Regions from separate parts of the Vibrio sp. B1Z05 genome, predicted to be linked through region 2. Evidence: predicted binding sites of a transcription regulator. Region 2 holds the regulator's gene; each other region holds the start of a gene.
What was found. Region 2 encodes PurR, which represses purine synthesis genes. Its sites were predicted from a motif close to TNANGNAAACGTTTNCNTNA; they were not measured.
Positions count from the first base shown of each region.

Region 1: the regulator PurR is predicted to act here: its motif matches at 1,215-1,234, upstream of QV280_RS05765 (phosphoribosylaminoimidazolesuccinocarboxamide synthase).
Region 3: the regulator PurR is predicted to act here: its motif matches at 2,363-2,382, upstream of QV280_RS16425 (formate--tetrahydrofolate ligase).
Region 4: the regulator PurR is predicted to act here: its motif matches at 2,755-2,774, upstream of metK (methionine adenosyltransferase).

Region 1 covers NZ_CP130463.1:1,235,723-1,239,652, forward strand. Annotated here, with positions in the region: gene QV280_RS05765 (phosphoribosylaminoimidazolesuccinocarboxamide synthase) at 45-1,148, opposite strand; gene QV280_RS05770 (hypothetical protein) at 1,287-1,661, opposite strand; gene QV280_RS05775 (DUF2786 domain-containing protein) at 2,153-2,836, opposite strand; gene ydiJ (D-2-hydroxyglutarate dehydrogenase YdiJ) at 3,027-3,930, shown strand, end outside.
Region 2 covers NZ_CP130463.1:1,715,652-1,719,581, forward strand. Annotated here, with positions in the region: gene elyC (envelope biogenesis factor ElyC) at 1-638, shown strand, start outside; gene torD (molecular chaperone TorD) at 723-1,373, shown strand; gene purR (HTH-type transcriptional repressor PurR) at 1,537-2,553, shown strand; gene QV280_RS07790 (TVP38/TMEM64 family protein) at 2,711-3,397, shown strand; gene QV280_RS07795 (putative signal transducing protein) at 3,425-3,751, shown strand; gene QV280_RS07800 (alpha/beta fold hydrolase) at 3,806-3,930, opposite strand, start outside.
Region 3 covers NZ_CP130464.1:840,135-844,064, forward strand. Annotated here, with positions in the region: gene QV280_RS16420 (L-serine ammonia-lyase) at 1-454, shown strand, start outside; gene QV280_RS16425 (formate--tetrahydrofolate ligase) at 541-2,292, opposite strand; gene QV280_RS16430 (hypothetical protein) at 2,439-3,011, opposite strand; gene QV280_RS16435 (heavy metal translocating P-type ATPase) at 3,195-3,930, opposite strand, start outside.
Region 4 covers NZ_CP130463.1:2,378,979-2,382,908, reverse strand. Annotated here, with positions in the region: gene QV280_RS10820 (DUF262 domain-containing protein) at 1-173, shown strand, start outside; gene QV280_RS10815 (DUF2189 domain-containing protein) at 384-1,178, opposite strand; gene metK (methionine adenosyltransferase) at 1,466-2,617, opposite strand; gene tkt (transketolase) at 2,957-3,930, shown strand, end outside.

The DNA.
Region 1 (3,930 bases), 480 kb from region 2:
CTTTAGCCTACTTTCCTGAGTACTGTTAGTTTAGCGCACTTGGTTTAGTCAACTAGCGCGTAGTCTCTTGCCAATATTTCAACGATTTCGGCTTTAGGGTTCGCGCTTAGCTCAATTTTATTGCCAGTGATTTTCTCTGCAATACTGGTATAAGTTTCTGAAAGCTCCATCATTGCTGATAACGGCAGTTCATTATCGGTTGCTAAAGCGTTACGCTCTGTCATGCGATCTTTGTTAAGTAAGATATCAGGATCAGGGAAGTGGTTTAACAAGAACTGACGGAAGCCTTCTTTCGAGTTTTCGACAATAACACCATCATTGTAAGCGTCTTTATCCCAAATACGTGAAGAATCAGGTGTGCCTACTTCGTCCATATAAATGAGCTTTTCATTGCCTTTACTGTCAGTGACATAACCAAATTCAAATTTGGTGTCGACAAAGATCTGTCCAATTTTTGAAAGAGCGTTATCAATAACGTTAAAGCCTTCTTTCAGCAACACTTCGTAGCGATCGACATCTTGTGGCGCTTGGAAATTAAATGATGCGTAGTTATTGATCAGATCTTGGCGAGTAATATTCACATCGTCCACTTCAGGAACGTTAGGAATACCTTTTAAAATGCCTTTGGTGGAAGGAGTAATTAATAGATCGTCAAGTAATCCGTCTTTGATTAAGCCTTCAGGCAAGTCGATACCACAGAACGAACGCTCACCTTTTGAATAAGCACGCCACATTGAGCCTGTAATGTATTTACGGCAGATAGCTTCAACCATCACAGGTTTCGCTTTTTGCACGATCCACACTAGAGGGTGGGGAATATCAAGAATATGACTGTCTGCTAAACCATTATCTTTAAACAGTTTAAACCAATGATTAGAGATGGCGTTAAGCGCTGCTCCTTTGCCGGGAACCCCTTTTAGGTTTTGTTCACCGTGCCAGATACAATCAAATGCAGAGATGCGATCACTAATTACCATGATGGCTAAAGGAGCATCTTCGGAAACATCGTAGTTTTTTTCTTTGATTAAGCGGCGACTGTCTTCTTCAGTAAGCCAGTACACAGAGCGCACTTTACCACTGTGTACAGGTTTATCGGTGCGAATAGGCAAGTCATCGTTAACGTCTAATACTTGGTCAGCAAGATTCATAATTTATACCTAATAGGGTAAATACTGCTGAGAATAATACACAGATCATTTTCACTATTCCAATAGAAAAGCAAACGATTGCGCCTCGTCAATTTGACTTCGCTATTTTTACGCTCTGTATCTTAATAAATTGTTAATTTAATGAAGATATTGAGTGTTTGATGTTGAGAAAAAGACTTCACATCCGTGTTGCATAGCTAACTGCTGTAATTGTTTACGAGCAAAACTATCAATATCGCCACTGGCTACAATGGCACTGGCGTTGCCTAAAGTGATGGCTTTTGTCACCACTTCAATTTCGCTGCTCTTTATTGAAGGCCTTAGCTGAATGATTTTCTCACAATCGACACGGTATGATTGAAGATCTTTTAAGTCTGGAAGATGGGTTTGTGCGGTGAATAAAATCCATTTGTGAGCCGATGAAGCTTTAGCCAAACGTTCTAAGCTAGATGCTTGAAAAGAACGAGGTGAAAGATTTAAAGCGCTGCTATTATTCATTGGTTGAAAGTGCATTTACTGTATCTCCATACATACTGTATAGATAAACAGTAATACCTGTTCGGTTAAAGATCAAGCTTAGATAATGAAATTTTGGCAAAAAAAAACCCAACACTAAGTTGGGTTTGTTGTTTTCTCGAGGTCTCTATGCGTGTTGACGTTTCAACATTTCTTTTTGTGGTGTGACACTTTCTTCATGGTTATAGCGCTTGATATCCAGTAGCGCAGTTTGTTTGCATGAGTCGCAACAACAGTTAACGTACCCGTCCATGTAAGTCAATTTTTCAACGAAAGCTAATTTTTTACACCAATCGCAATGTGAGAAAGTTTTTTTCATACTAATAACTACTCCATAAGTATTTGCTTTTGATACGACCTTTTATTCGAGACAGGCCAGTATCGATGGTTCGATCCTCGCCGAAAGGTTAAGATATATAATATTACACCATTGTGAATAAACTGTTGCATATTTGTTCTTATCAAGCGTTATTAAGGGAGAAATACGATTATTTCAGCAGTTTTTTGGCTTGAGCCCCTTCAACAGGTCGGCTGACAGATAAAGTTCGACCTTTTTTCAAGCCAACTTCGTAATCCGCGGTAAGGTTTTTCATCGCTTCTTGAAGTTGCTTTTTAAAGGTTTCCCTATCTATATTTTCAAATTCTTTATCAATATAATTCTTAATTTTCTTATCGGATTCGTCATCTGGAGCAATGAGCGGTAATTTTTCCAGTGCTCCTTCAATCCAACCCGATAGAAACGAGTTAACTCGTTTGGTGACTTCGGATGAGGGTGTACCTGAACCGGCAAAGCTATTTCTAAACTTACCTGTGTGTTCATTCATTTCTCGATACACAACATCAAACGCAAACGCGGCAAAAATGGCACGATCGGCTTCACCGATAAATTCTACGCGTTTTAACCCTTTATGATTTAGCAATACCGCTTCTACACCAAATTTGGTATTAATGCCACGTATAACTCGTAAAATATTATTACCGACATTGCTAGGTAAAAGGTGAGAAGATTGAGTTTTCCCCATTTTGATAAACTCAATATCATCTTTTTCAAGACCATACTTGAGCATAAGGTTGTGTGCCATTTTAATGGCGTTTGCAGCCTCGTTGACGTTGGCTGAATTACCTAATTCAAGGCATTTTGCTATTTTTTTCAACGCTTTTTGCTTGTTCATACGTTCTCGGCATCACCAAAAGGGGGACACATTTTACTCCTTTTTCGCTCACTCTTAAAGAGTAAATGAATAGCATTCTCTATGATGGTTTTGATCATTTCTTAAATCATGTAAAGTGTTAGAAAATAAACGACTTAAATTATTCATGCCTAAGACGATGGAGTAGCGCATGATGACTGCAGGAAGCATTATGTTACCAAGACTCAGCCAAACCCCTTCAAGCAATGCAACCGTTGATAGCTACCTTAAGCAACTTGTACAACGAGGCTTTCAAGGTGAGATTGAAACCCAATACGCCAGTCGATTAGCGGTAGCAACCGATAACAGTGTTTATCAGCAATTACCGCAAGCGGTAGTGCATCCAAAAACACAGCTTGATATTGAACTGTTAACTGAAATTGGCCACCAAAGTGAATTCCATTCTGTTCGTTTTTCTCCAAGAGGTGGCGGCACCGGCACCAATGGACAATCTTTGACTGAACATATTGTGGTCGATCTGTCTCGTCATTTAAATAAATTGGTGGAATTGAACCTTGAAGAAGGTTGGGTGATTGTCGAAACCGGAATGGTTAAAGATAAACTCAATGATTTAATTCGAGAACACGGTTATTTCTTTTCCCCAGAGCTCTCAACCAGTAATAGGGCGACAATTGGTGGCATGATCAACACCGATGCTTCCGGGCAAGGTTCACTGCGTTATGGTAAAACCTCTGATCATGTATTGGGGTTAACCTCTGTATTAGCCGATGGTTCAGTATTAGATACTGAACAATGGCAACAGGTGAAAGCCAATAGCTTTGCGGCAAATGCAGTAGCTGAAACACAAAGAATTTGTCGTGAACATCGTCAAGCTATAGAAGCGCGCTTTCCTCCTTTAAACCGCTTTCTTACCGGCTACGATTTAAAAAATGCTCTGATTGACGATCAATTTTTACCAGAGCGAGTGCTGTGTGGCTCTGAAGGTTCATTGGGCTTTATTACTCGCGCCAAATTGAATCTCACCAAAATCCCTAAATCTCGCGTATTAGTTAACGTCAAATACGACAGTTTTGATTCGGCGCTTCGCTCTGCACCTATGATGGTAGAGGCGAATG
Region 2 (3,930 bases):
TTTCATTAGCGTCCATTTTTGCTATTTCATTCCAGCCTGTGTCTACCTCGTTGCTCAAACCATTAGAGCGCAAATACACGGCCTTTTTACCACCAGCAGAAAGCTTAGACTATGTGATGGTGCTAGGCAGTGGGCATGTGATTGATCCGCAAATTCCGCCAACCTCTGAATTAAGTCGCACCGCGTTAATGCGCCTTAGTGAAGGCATTCGTATATTGCGCATGTATCCCGGCGCAAAATTGATTTTATCTGGCTATGATGGCGGCTCAGAAATGAGCCAAGCACGAATGATGGCGACGGTGGCATTAGCACTAGGCGTGGCTAAATCGGATATTATTTTATTAGAAACGGCGCAAGATACTTGGGAAGAAGCCAGACAAGCAGCGGGCTTTGTCGGTGAAAAGCATATGTCACTGGTTACTTCGGCCAGTCATATGGAACGCGCCCTGCGCGAGTTTCACAGCGCCGGTCTAAACCCTACTCCAGCACCGACCAATTACTTAGCCCAATCCAATATTAATCAAGCGTGGCAAAAGTACACACCGCAAGCACGATACCTAGAGCAAACGGAACGCTACTGGCACGAAACTATGGGTAAGTGGTGGAAAAACATACGAGATCTTGTCAGTAGCAAATAAGTGACTCATAATTTAGTGAACGTCTATATTTTCGCCAACTTAGAAGCTGGTGTTGTAGTTTGCTAACGAGTTATGGGTTAAACAATGCAAGAGCTCAAGCAGTTTAATGAACAGCGGGCAGAAATTTATTGGTGGTTTTCCAGCTTATTTTCTAAAGAGCTGACCCAAGACGAACTGATTGCCTATCAAACCCCTGAAGTGAGGGGTTTCATTAATGGTTTAGCCGAAAATGAAACCCTAGCCACAGCCGCTAAACGCTTACTGGATGCTCTTGAGCGACTGCAACAACGCCCGGGTGCTCAACTTGAATTATCCGCTGATTTCTACGACTTATTTTTAGCCTCTGACAAACAAACTGCCCAGCCCTGCGCCTCTGTTTATATTGATGAAAACAAGGCGCTTACTGGCACCCCTGCTCAGCAGATGACGCAAGTTATGTTAGAGCATGGCATTGAAGTGGATAAGTGCTTTAACGAGCCTGCCGATCATCTGGCTGTTGAACTCGACTTTATTGGCAATCTAATCATGCGCTCAAACGCGCTAGAAATGGAATCACATCTAGAATCAGCCCTTAGCGAACAGAAGTCATTCATTGAGCAACATTTACTGAGTTGGATTCCACAATTTTCGGTAAACTGCACTAAATATGATGAATTTGGTTTCTATTCTGCGGTCGCTGAACTGTTAGTTAAATTTTGTGAAATTGATTGTCGTTATCTCAGTAATGAAAAATAGCTCAGTTACCGAAAATAGATTCACATTATCGTCATAAATGCGTTGTCAGTTTCATCATTTATGGCTAGACTCCCCCGCAATCGTTTGCAATGTGATTTTGAGTGCAAATTACTCAATAATTCAACGCATTTTATAATCATTACTTATATTTACAAGGTCTCCTATGGCAACCATAAAAGACGTCGCAAAACTGGCTGGTGTCTCCACCACTACAGTTTCACACGTTATCAATAAAACACGTTTTGTGGCTGAAACAACACAAGAACGTGTTATGGAAGCTGTAAAAGAGCTCAACTATGCGCCAAGTGCGGTTGCTCGTAGCTTAAAATGCAACACCACTAGAACCATTGGCATGTTGGTAACTCAATCCACTAACCCCTTCTTCGCGGAAGTGGTCGATGGCGTTGAAAGTTACTGTTATCGTCAAGGCTATACGTTGATCTTATGTAACACTGGCGGACTGTACGAAAAGCAGCGCGATTACATTCGTATGCTTGCCGAAAAGCGCGTAGATGGAATATTAGTGATGTGCTCTGACTTAACCGAAGAGTTACGTGAAATGCTAGATTCTCACCCAGGCATTCCTAAAGTGGTGATGGATTGGGGCCCAGAGTCCTCTTCTGCAGACAAGATCATTGATAACTCAGAAGAAGGTGGCTACCTTGCCACTAAATATCTGGTTGAAAATGGACATACGAAAATTGGCTGTTTAACCGGTCAAACTGAAAAGCTTGCTTGTATTGAGCGTATGTCTGGCTATAAAAGAGCATTGGCTCAAGCTAATATCCCGTACAACGACGATTTCATTTTCGAAGGTAACTTTGAATGTGATACCGCAGTTGAAACGGCTGACAAACTGGTTGCTCTTGCAGAAAGTGAACGCCCTACGGCTATTTTCTGCTTTAACGACATCATGGCGCTGGGTTTAATTAGCCGTCTGACTCAACATGGCATTGCCGTTCCAGAAGATATCTCTGTAATTGGTTACGATAATATCGATTTAGCTGGCTATTTTGCGCCGCCTCTTACCACGATACATCAGCCAAAACGTCGCGTGGGTAAAACCGCCTTTGAGATCTTGCTAGAGCGCATTAAAAATAAAGAGCACGACCGCCGCATTTTTGAAATGCACCCAGAGTTGGTAGAGCGCTCAAGCGTGAGAAACCTAAACGCTAGTTAACGTGACCATTTAACTGAATAAGGCTAGATATCTTAATGATTTCTAGCCTTTTTTATTTGTATCTGCTGAGAATAAATTAAATAAAATACGCAACTGGTGAAAGTTTCCTATTATTGATCCTGTCTCTATACTTACTCAGGATGATAAGGACGCTCTCATGAATAAGAAATTGATAATCGGGCTAATTTTAGTTGCAGCGATTGTATTACTCGGCATCAACTTCGGTCAGTACTTCACTTTAGAAAATGCCAAAACTCAGCAATTGGCCCTCAATACGCATATTGAAAATAACTTCGTATTGTCAGCGACTATCTACTTTATTGGCTACGTATTTGTTACGGCCTTTTCCATTCCTGGCGCTGCGGTGGTGACTTTACTTGGCGCAGCACTGTTTGGCTTCTGGACCAGCTTACTATTGGTCTCATTTGCCAGCACCATTGGCGCAACCTTAGCCTTTTTAAGCAGTCGCTACCTATTGCGTGATTGGGTACAAGCTAAGTTTGGCTCTAAACTTGACGCCATTAACAAAGGCGTTGAACGTGACGGTGCCTTTTATCTATTCTCATTGCGTCTAATTCCCGTATTTCCGTTTTTCCTGATTAACCTATTGATGGGGCTAACCCCTATCTCGGTTGTAAAATACTATGTATTTAGCCAACTTGGCATGCTGGCCGGGACTATGGTGTATCTAAACGCTGGGACGCAACTGGCAGAAATAGACAGCTTATCTGGCATTGTTTCGCCTACCGTATTGGCTTCTTTTGCTCTGTTAGGTTTATTCCCGCTCATTGCTAAGTGGATCATGGGTAAGATTCGACCACAAAACGGCTCTAGCCCTGCTTAATCCATCATCGCAACCTAAAGGATATTCATGAAGTTATACGTTGCGCAAAACCCGCCTCAAGCTCATATTTTATGTGAGCTTTTGCGTAGTCATCGCATTCAGGTAGAAGTGCGCGGAGAAGGGTTATTTGGTCTGCAAGGAGAGTTGCCAATGGATGACTCTAGCCTGCCCTATCTGTGGCTAGTCGACGAGCACAAGCAACAGCAAGCCAAAGCCCTGATTGCAGAATTTGAAGATAGACACAATCACAGCTCAGATTGGCGCTGTGATGATTGTGGGGAAATAAATGAGGGGCAGTTTGCCTTATGCTGGCAATGTGGCGCTAGCACCACTGATGAAGCGATATTGGTTTAGTATCCTAGTTATTGAGTGCAATATTTAACTTTGATACCTCTATCTTTGCGACATCTAGCTTTGTGAACGAATAAACTCGATAGATTTGTCATTGAACTCTTGAGGCTTTTCCACGTTACAAACATGGCCGCAATTTTCTATTTCTACCAACTGGCTATTTTGGTGAACCGAAACCATCT
Region 3 (3,930 bases), on a different replicon from region 2:
CGACACTAAACAGCTTAAAGATTTTATGGCTGTGTCTGGCGCGATTGGTATTTTGTACAAAACCAATGCTTCTATTTCTGGCGCAGAAGTGGGTTGTCAGGGCGAAGTGGGAGTGTCATCTTCCATGGCGGCGGCTGGATTAACCGCACTTCGCGGTGGCAGTAATGAGCAAATTTGTATTGCGGCAGAAATTGCTATGGAACACTCATTAGGCATGACTTGCGATCCGATTGGCGGACTAGTACAAGTGCCGTGTATTGAGCGTAACGCTATGGGCGCAATGAAAGCGATTAACGCCTCACGTATGGCATTAAGACGTTCTAGTAAGTGTTTGATCTCGCTAGATGATGTCATCGACACCATGTATCAAACCGGTAAAGACATGAACAAGAAATACCGAGAAACCTCATTAGGTGGCTTGGCAATGATTCATCTTGCGCCGCCTTGTGAGTAACGAGTCAATCACTTAGTAAAATTAGAAAAGGCATACCTGTATAGAGTATGCCTTTTTAATGTTTGCTCTAAGTCAACGCTGAAAAGTTAGCTTAGACCTGTAATATTGCCGTCTTCATCAATATCAAGATTCATAAAGGCTGGCTTATCAGGAAGCCCCGGCATGGTCATTACGTTGCCGCACAGTGCGTAAATAAAGCCTGCACCGGCGCAAAGTCGCAGCTCACGAATCGGCACGTCAAACTGTGACGGTGCGCCTTTCACTGAACCATCGGTTGAAATGGACATAGGCGTTTTTGCCATGCAGATAGCTAAGTTATCAAAGCCTAAGGCTTTATATTGAGCCAGTTGCGATTGCGCTTTGTCACTCAAGGTAACAGACGCCGCTCCGTAGCCAATTTCACTCACCGCCATGATTTTCTCTTCAAGAGGCTGATTCATGCGATACAAAGGAGTAAATTGCGCCGGAGTGTTATGGCACTGCTCAACCACTTTATTGGCAAGCTCAACTGCGCCAGCGCCACCTTTTGCAAAGGCTTCACAGACGGCCACTTCCACCGAGTACGGCAGTGCTTCAACCATGCTCTTCAGCTGTAGCAACTCTTCATCGGTATCTTGCGGAAAACGGTTAATCGCAACTACGGCAGGAACGCCATACTTAGTCACGTTTTCAATATGCCATTTTAAGTTAGCAAAACCGGCTTCTAATGCAGCACTGTCTTTTTCATACATGCTATCAGGGATCGGTTGACCCGGTTTTAAGCTGTATAATCCAGAGTTTGCTTTTAATCCGCGCAAAGTGGCGACAATCACCGCACAATCAGGCGCTTTATCAGAGGCTTGCGCTTTGATATTACAGGCTTTTTCAAAGCCCATGTCCGAACCAAAACCGCCTTCAGTAACGGTAAAGTCAGCCAGTTTGGTGGCAATATTATCCGCAATGATTGAAGAGTTACCGTGCGCAATATTGGCAAATGGTCCAGCGTGAATCAGGGTTGGAATACCTTCTAGAGTCTGCATCATCGTTGGCTCAATTGCCTCACGCATACTCACTGTCATTGCTCCGGCAACACCAAGGTCTTCAGTTGTCACCGCTTTACCTTCAAGGTTGTAACCGATCACAATCTTGCCAATGCGCTGACGCAGATCTTTAAGATCGCTAGCCAGTGCCAGCACTGCCATTAGCTCTGAAGCAGCTGAAATATCAAAACCATCTTCACGCTCATAGCCGTTAATGGTTTTGCCTTCGTCATTGATACCTACCGTCACTTTACGCAGTGCGCGGTCGTTGTGGTCAATGACGCGTTTCCAAACGATAGATTCCGCATCAATGCGCAGTGCGCTAAGCCCGGTGCGAGCTTCAAAATCGTCATAGCCTTTGCGCTGCTCATGATAAATACGGGCATCAATAGCCGCAGACGCTAGGTTATGCGCAACCGTAACAGCGTGAATATCGCCAGTCAGATGCAAGTTTAGCTCTTCCATAGGCGCGACTTGAGAATAACCGCCACCTGCTGCACCACCTTTGACGCCAAATACCGGCCCCATAGAAGGTTGACGAATACAGGTCATTACTGACTGGCCGACTTTGAATAAACCTTGCGCAAGTCCAATGGCAGTCACCGTTTTACCCTCGCCCAATGGCGTTGGGGTAATGGCAGTCACAACGATCAATTTACCCGTCTTTTTGTTTTCAAGACGTTTTAAAGCTTTGAGACTAATTTTTGCTTTATGTTGACCGTGAGTTTGAATCTCGTCGCTGTGCAACCCTATTGCGGTTGCGACATCTGAAATGGGGCGTAAAGGGGTAGATCGTGAGATTTCAATGTCCGACAGCATATGGTCCTCTGGAGGGATAAAAAGACAATCTGATATGGGCGGAAATCTTAAAGAAATTTTATGATAAGTAAAGAGCAAACGTTTGCGTGACCTGAAAAAACACCAGTTTTCATTTACTGAAAACCATTAGCTAACAGAGTTCATCATCACTGATTACTTTTTCTTAATAGACGCTTAATCCAATAACATATCCCGCTGTTTTGTTGGTTGACTGTTTCTTTACCCGCATAAAACGATTTGAGCCATTCACTGCGTAATTCACTGGATGATGAGGATGAAAATGGGTTCAGCAGTTCGGCGGTTTCATTGGCATAATCGTACGCTAACGAATAGTCGATGTTTGATTGCCCTTGTACAAACAGCCACAAATGCATAACGAGCCAAATTTCAGCGATTAACGGAGACTTAAAGGCCTGTGCGTGTTGTTTATCAAGAGAATCATCAATGACTTTTTGCATTGCTAGTAAACTTGGCTGTTGCGTGCGCAATTGCTGCAGTTGTTTTTCATGGTGCAGAGTAAATAAACCGAGCAACAATTGCTGATCGGTATGCTCAGGGTATTTTGCCTTAGCGCGCTCAAATAAAGGTGAGAGTGCTTCACTCAATTGATTGAGTTGTGCTTGTATTTGCGTTTGCTGAGCCGCAATACCGCCCTGCCCTTCAGGAAGGGAAAAACCTATTGATTGCAAAGTATTAAATAAAGAATGTTCAGAGGGCATAAAGGATTAATATGGCTAAAAAACCTAACCATACCTTATCTTTTTCACTACGCCTAATAGAACGAAATACTATTTTCTAACTGGAATTGATAAGCAAAAATTGAACAGCAGAAAAGAATTGCTGTGAAGAAACAAAATAAAGGCAAAAGCTCGTCCAACTTTTACCTTTATTACACTATCGCTTTAGTAACGACGTAATGCGGCAGAGCGCCCTAAAATAGAGAGTGTTGTACCATTGTGTAGTAACGCACTCATTGTCGGGTTTAAGTAGCCCAACGCAGCTGCAAGCATGATGCCGCTGTTAATGTACTCCGCCAGCTTAATGTTGGAATGAATGACTCGCATGGCGATATTAGCTAACTCTCTCGCTTCGACCACGCCATATAATCCGTCTTTCAGCAACACCACATCAGCCACTTGCCTTGCCAGCTCAGTGCCTCGGCACATGGCCACACCCACATCAGCCGCGGTTAAGGCGGGTGCATCGTTCACACCATCACCAATAAACATGACCTTTTTACCTTCTTGTTGCAACGATTCAATGATCGAAGATTTTTTTGAAGGCACGGTTTGTGCGTACATTCGATCTAGCTGCAATTCATCGGCTAAAATCTGTGCTTTGTAAGCACTGTCACCGGTGATCATTATTAGCTCATTGATGCCAAGTTTACGCAAATCAGTCAGTGTCTGTAGCGCATCTTCACGTAAATGATCACGAAGCCCGATCATGCCGATTAATCTACCCTCATTAGAGATGTAAATTAGGTGGCGACCTTCCGCTTCATATTGCTGAATAACGTCTTCAGCGCGACTAAAATCAACATTTTCATGCGATTCGAGGAAGTGACGGCTTCCCATTACCAGTTGATTGTCATTCAACGTGGTTTTTAAACCATGTGCAATAACGTATTCAACTTCA
Region 4 (3,930 bases), 660 kb from region 2:
CTCAAAATAGCGACTTCGATAGGAAGAAAGATATTTACGAGAAGCTCAATAATAAAAGCTCTTTTGATCTTACAAAGGATATTTGTAAAGTTCCTGAATGGAATATTTCAGCCTTAAAAGATAGACATGAGACTTTAAAAAAGTCACTAATAAATCTCTGGTTTGTTAGGTAATATAGTCAATAAAAAATAACCATAGATTGAAAAGATAATTTAATCTATATGGCATAGACGTTTTGGGAATTTTTTGCTAATACGTTTATGTCCAAAACTTTCTTATAAATCAATCAACCTTCATTGTCTACCAACAATTATTGATAAAAACTGCCCACCAATTAATCGGTGGGCAATTGTCGTTTTGTGCTCTTTTATCCCGCAAAAACGCTAACTCTTTTTCTGAATCGTCGCGTGATAAGCGTGCCATGTGCCATAACCTAGAATGGGCATAGTAACTATCATTCCTACCCCGTAGGTGGCAAAGCCTATTAAAACACCCCCACAGATAATGGCCGCCCAAACTAGCATAGGGCCGGGGTTATTTTTAACCGCATTAAAACTGGAAAATATTGCGGTCATAATATCAACGCGTCTTTCTAGCATTAAAGGCATCGAGAAAACCGCAATGCTAAATACCACGGATGCCAAAATAAACCCTGTGATGGAACCAGTAATAAGGAATGGTGCAAATTCGACGATACTGGCGCCTTCCACGGAAGGGTATAAAGCATGCAGTAGTGAGGCTATTCTCATCCAAAATATCATGGCGACAACCAACAACACTGCAAAGCTCCATTGTGATGTGGAATTACGACCGATGGCTTTCATTGAATGCAGTAGGTTGGGTTGTTTGCCTCTTTCTCTTGCCCAACTGACATCGTATAACCCTAGCGCTAAAAATGGTCCAATGAGCATATAGATAATCAGCGCCGGCAGTATCACTAGGTGTGGATGATTACCTTGTAGGTAGATCAAGCCAACGATGCCTGCGGCGGCAATAGCAAAACAGGTGCCATAAAAGAGGCTAATAACGGGGGAGCGGACGAAGTCATTTAAGCCTAAAGCTAACCATTGAAAAGGGTCGCTGATGCTGATTTTATTGCAGGGCAGTGTTTTGGCATATTCACTGTTTTTGATTTCAGATGCTTTATGAAAATCACTGTCATCGTATGTACGAGGCATGATAATCCTCCTGATTGAGTCCCGTAATATTGACTCTGAACATGGGATAACTGGTTGTTAGCACTAGAAATCCTACTAGAGTCGGTCTGCTGCTATTTTGATTCCTTTATGTAAAAGGTGATCTATTTAACATTTTATTAACTTTCATAACTATCGTTGTGGATGCTAGGAATTACAAATTTTGCATGAAAAATAATCAGAAGGAGGTAGATGACAGGAGTAAACTGAGAGCAAAAAAAACCTCAGCACAAAGGCTGAGGTTGATATAAATAGGTGTTTCTAGTCGATTATAGACCAGCAAAATCCTTAAGGATTGCTGCTTTGTCTGTCGCTTCCCAAGGGAATTCTTCACGACCAAAGTGACCGTAAGCTGCTGTTTTCTTGTAGATAGGTTGTAGCAAGTTCAGCATTTCTTGTAAGCCGTATGGGCGTAGGTCGAAGTTTTGACGAACAGCTTCAATGATGATTTCTTGAGCTACTTTTTCAGTGCCGAAGGTTTCAATCATGATTGATGTTGGATCAGCAACGCCGATAGCGTAAGAAAGTTGGATTTCACAACGGTCAGCCATGCCAGCAGCAACGATGTTTTTCGCTACATAACGAGCTGCGTATGCCGCACTACGGTCAACTTTTGATGGATCTTTACCAGAGAATGCACCGCCACCGTGACGAGCTGCGCCGCCGTAGGTATCAACGATAATTTTACGACCAGTTAGACCACAGTCACCCATTGGGCCACCGATAACGAAACGACCGGTTGGGTTAATAAAAAATTTAGTTTCTTTGTTTAACCATTGCTCAGGAAGTACTGGTTTGATGATAGTTTCCATCACCGCTTCACGAAGCTCTTCTGTTGAAACACTTTCGCTGTGCTGAGTTGATAGAACAACAGCATCGATGCCGACAATTTTACCTTGGTCATATTGGAAGGTAACTTGAGATTTTGCATCAGGACGCAACCAAGGTAGCGTGCCGTTTTTACGTACTTCAGCTTGTTTTTCAACTAAGCGGTGAGAGTAAGTGATTGGTGCAGGCATTAATACTTCAGTTTCGTTAGTCGCGTAACCAAACATAATACCTTGGTCGCCAGCGCCTTGATCTTTAGGGTCAGCTTTATCAACACCTTGGTTGATATCTGGAGATTGCTTACCAATAGTATTTAGTACAGCACAAGAGTCAGCATCGAAGCCCATCTCTGAGTTTACATAACCGATTTCACGAACGGTTTGACGCGTTAGTTCTTCGATATCAACCCAAGCAGAGGTAGTCACTTCACCACCTACCATTACCATGCCAGTCTTTACGTAAGTTTCACATGCAACGCGAGCTTTCGGGTCTTGCTCGATGATTGCATCTAGAACCGCATCAGAGATTTGGTCTGCGATTTTATCTGGATGGCCTTCTGATACTGATTCAGAAGTAAACAGGTGCTTAGCCATGATGGGCTCCCTTATTCTGGTTTAAGAAAAGACGCATCATAGGCGTCTTTTGAATTGTACTTTAAGTAGGTGTTTCTACTTCTAGACGTCTATTCTAATTTTGAATAGACGAAATACAAGCTTTTTTACGATTTAAGTGAGTAAAATATTTGCGCTAGGTCACATTAGTTTTTACTAAATATCGTTAGATGTTAAATAAATCAATATCTCATAGTTTGAATTTTGCACGGGAAACTGTTTGCAGTAACAGAGGCGCTTTGCGACAATAACACCGCCCAACATCCTCTGTTGGGAACAGGACTTATTTTTTATAAATTGCTTATGCATTCAGGAGCAGACATGTCTTCTCGTAAAGATCTAGCCAATGCAATTCGTGCTCTTAGCATGGATGGTGTTCAACAAGCTAACTCTGGTCACCCAGGCGCACCAATGGGGATGGCTGACATCGCTGAAGTACTTTGGCGTGATCATCTAAACCATAACCCACAAAACCCAGAGTGGGCTGATCGTGACCGTTTTATCCTTTCTAATGGTCATGGTTCAATGCTGATCTACTCTCTGCTTCATTTGAGTGGTTATGAGTTGTCTATTGATGATCTTAAAAACTTCCGTCAGTTGCACTCTAAAACTCCGGGTCACCCAGAATATGGATATGCACCCGGCGTTGAAACAACGACAGGCCCACTAGGCCAAGGTATTACTAACGCTGTTGGTATGGCGATGGCTGAAAAAGCACTTGCTGCTCAGTTTAACAAGCCAGGCCACGACATCGTTGACCACTTCACTTATGCGTTCATGGGTGATGGCTGTCTGATGGAAGGTATCTCACACGAGGCATGTTCTCTTGCGGGTACTCTAGGTCTTGGCAAGCTAGTTGCTTTCTGGGATGACAACGGCATCTCAATTGATGGTGAAGTTGAAGGTTGGTTCTCTGACGATACACCTAAGCGTTTCGAAGCTTACGGCTGGCACGTAATCCCAGCAGTAGACGGCCATGATAGCGAAGCAATTAATGCGGCTATTATCGCGGCTAAAGCAGATCCTCGCCCAACACTTATCTGTACTAAAACAGTGATTGGCTTTGGTTCTCCAAACAAAGCGGGTACGCACGACTGTCACGGTGCTCCACTTGGTCAAGACGAAATCGTTGCGACTAAAGCGGCACTAGGTTGGGAATTCGGACCATTTGAAGTTCCTGCTGACATCTACGCACAATGGGATGCAAAAGCATCTGGCGCTGAGAAAGAAGCGGCTTGGAATGCTAAGTTTGACGCTTACGCAGCAGCATACCCTGCTGAAGCGGCTGAACTAAA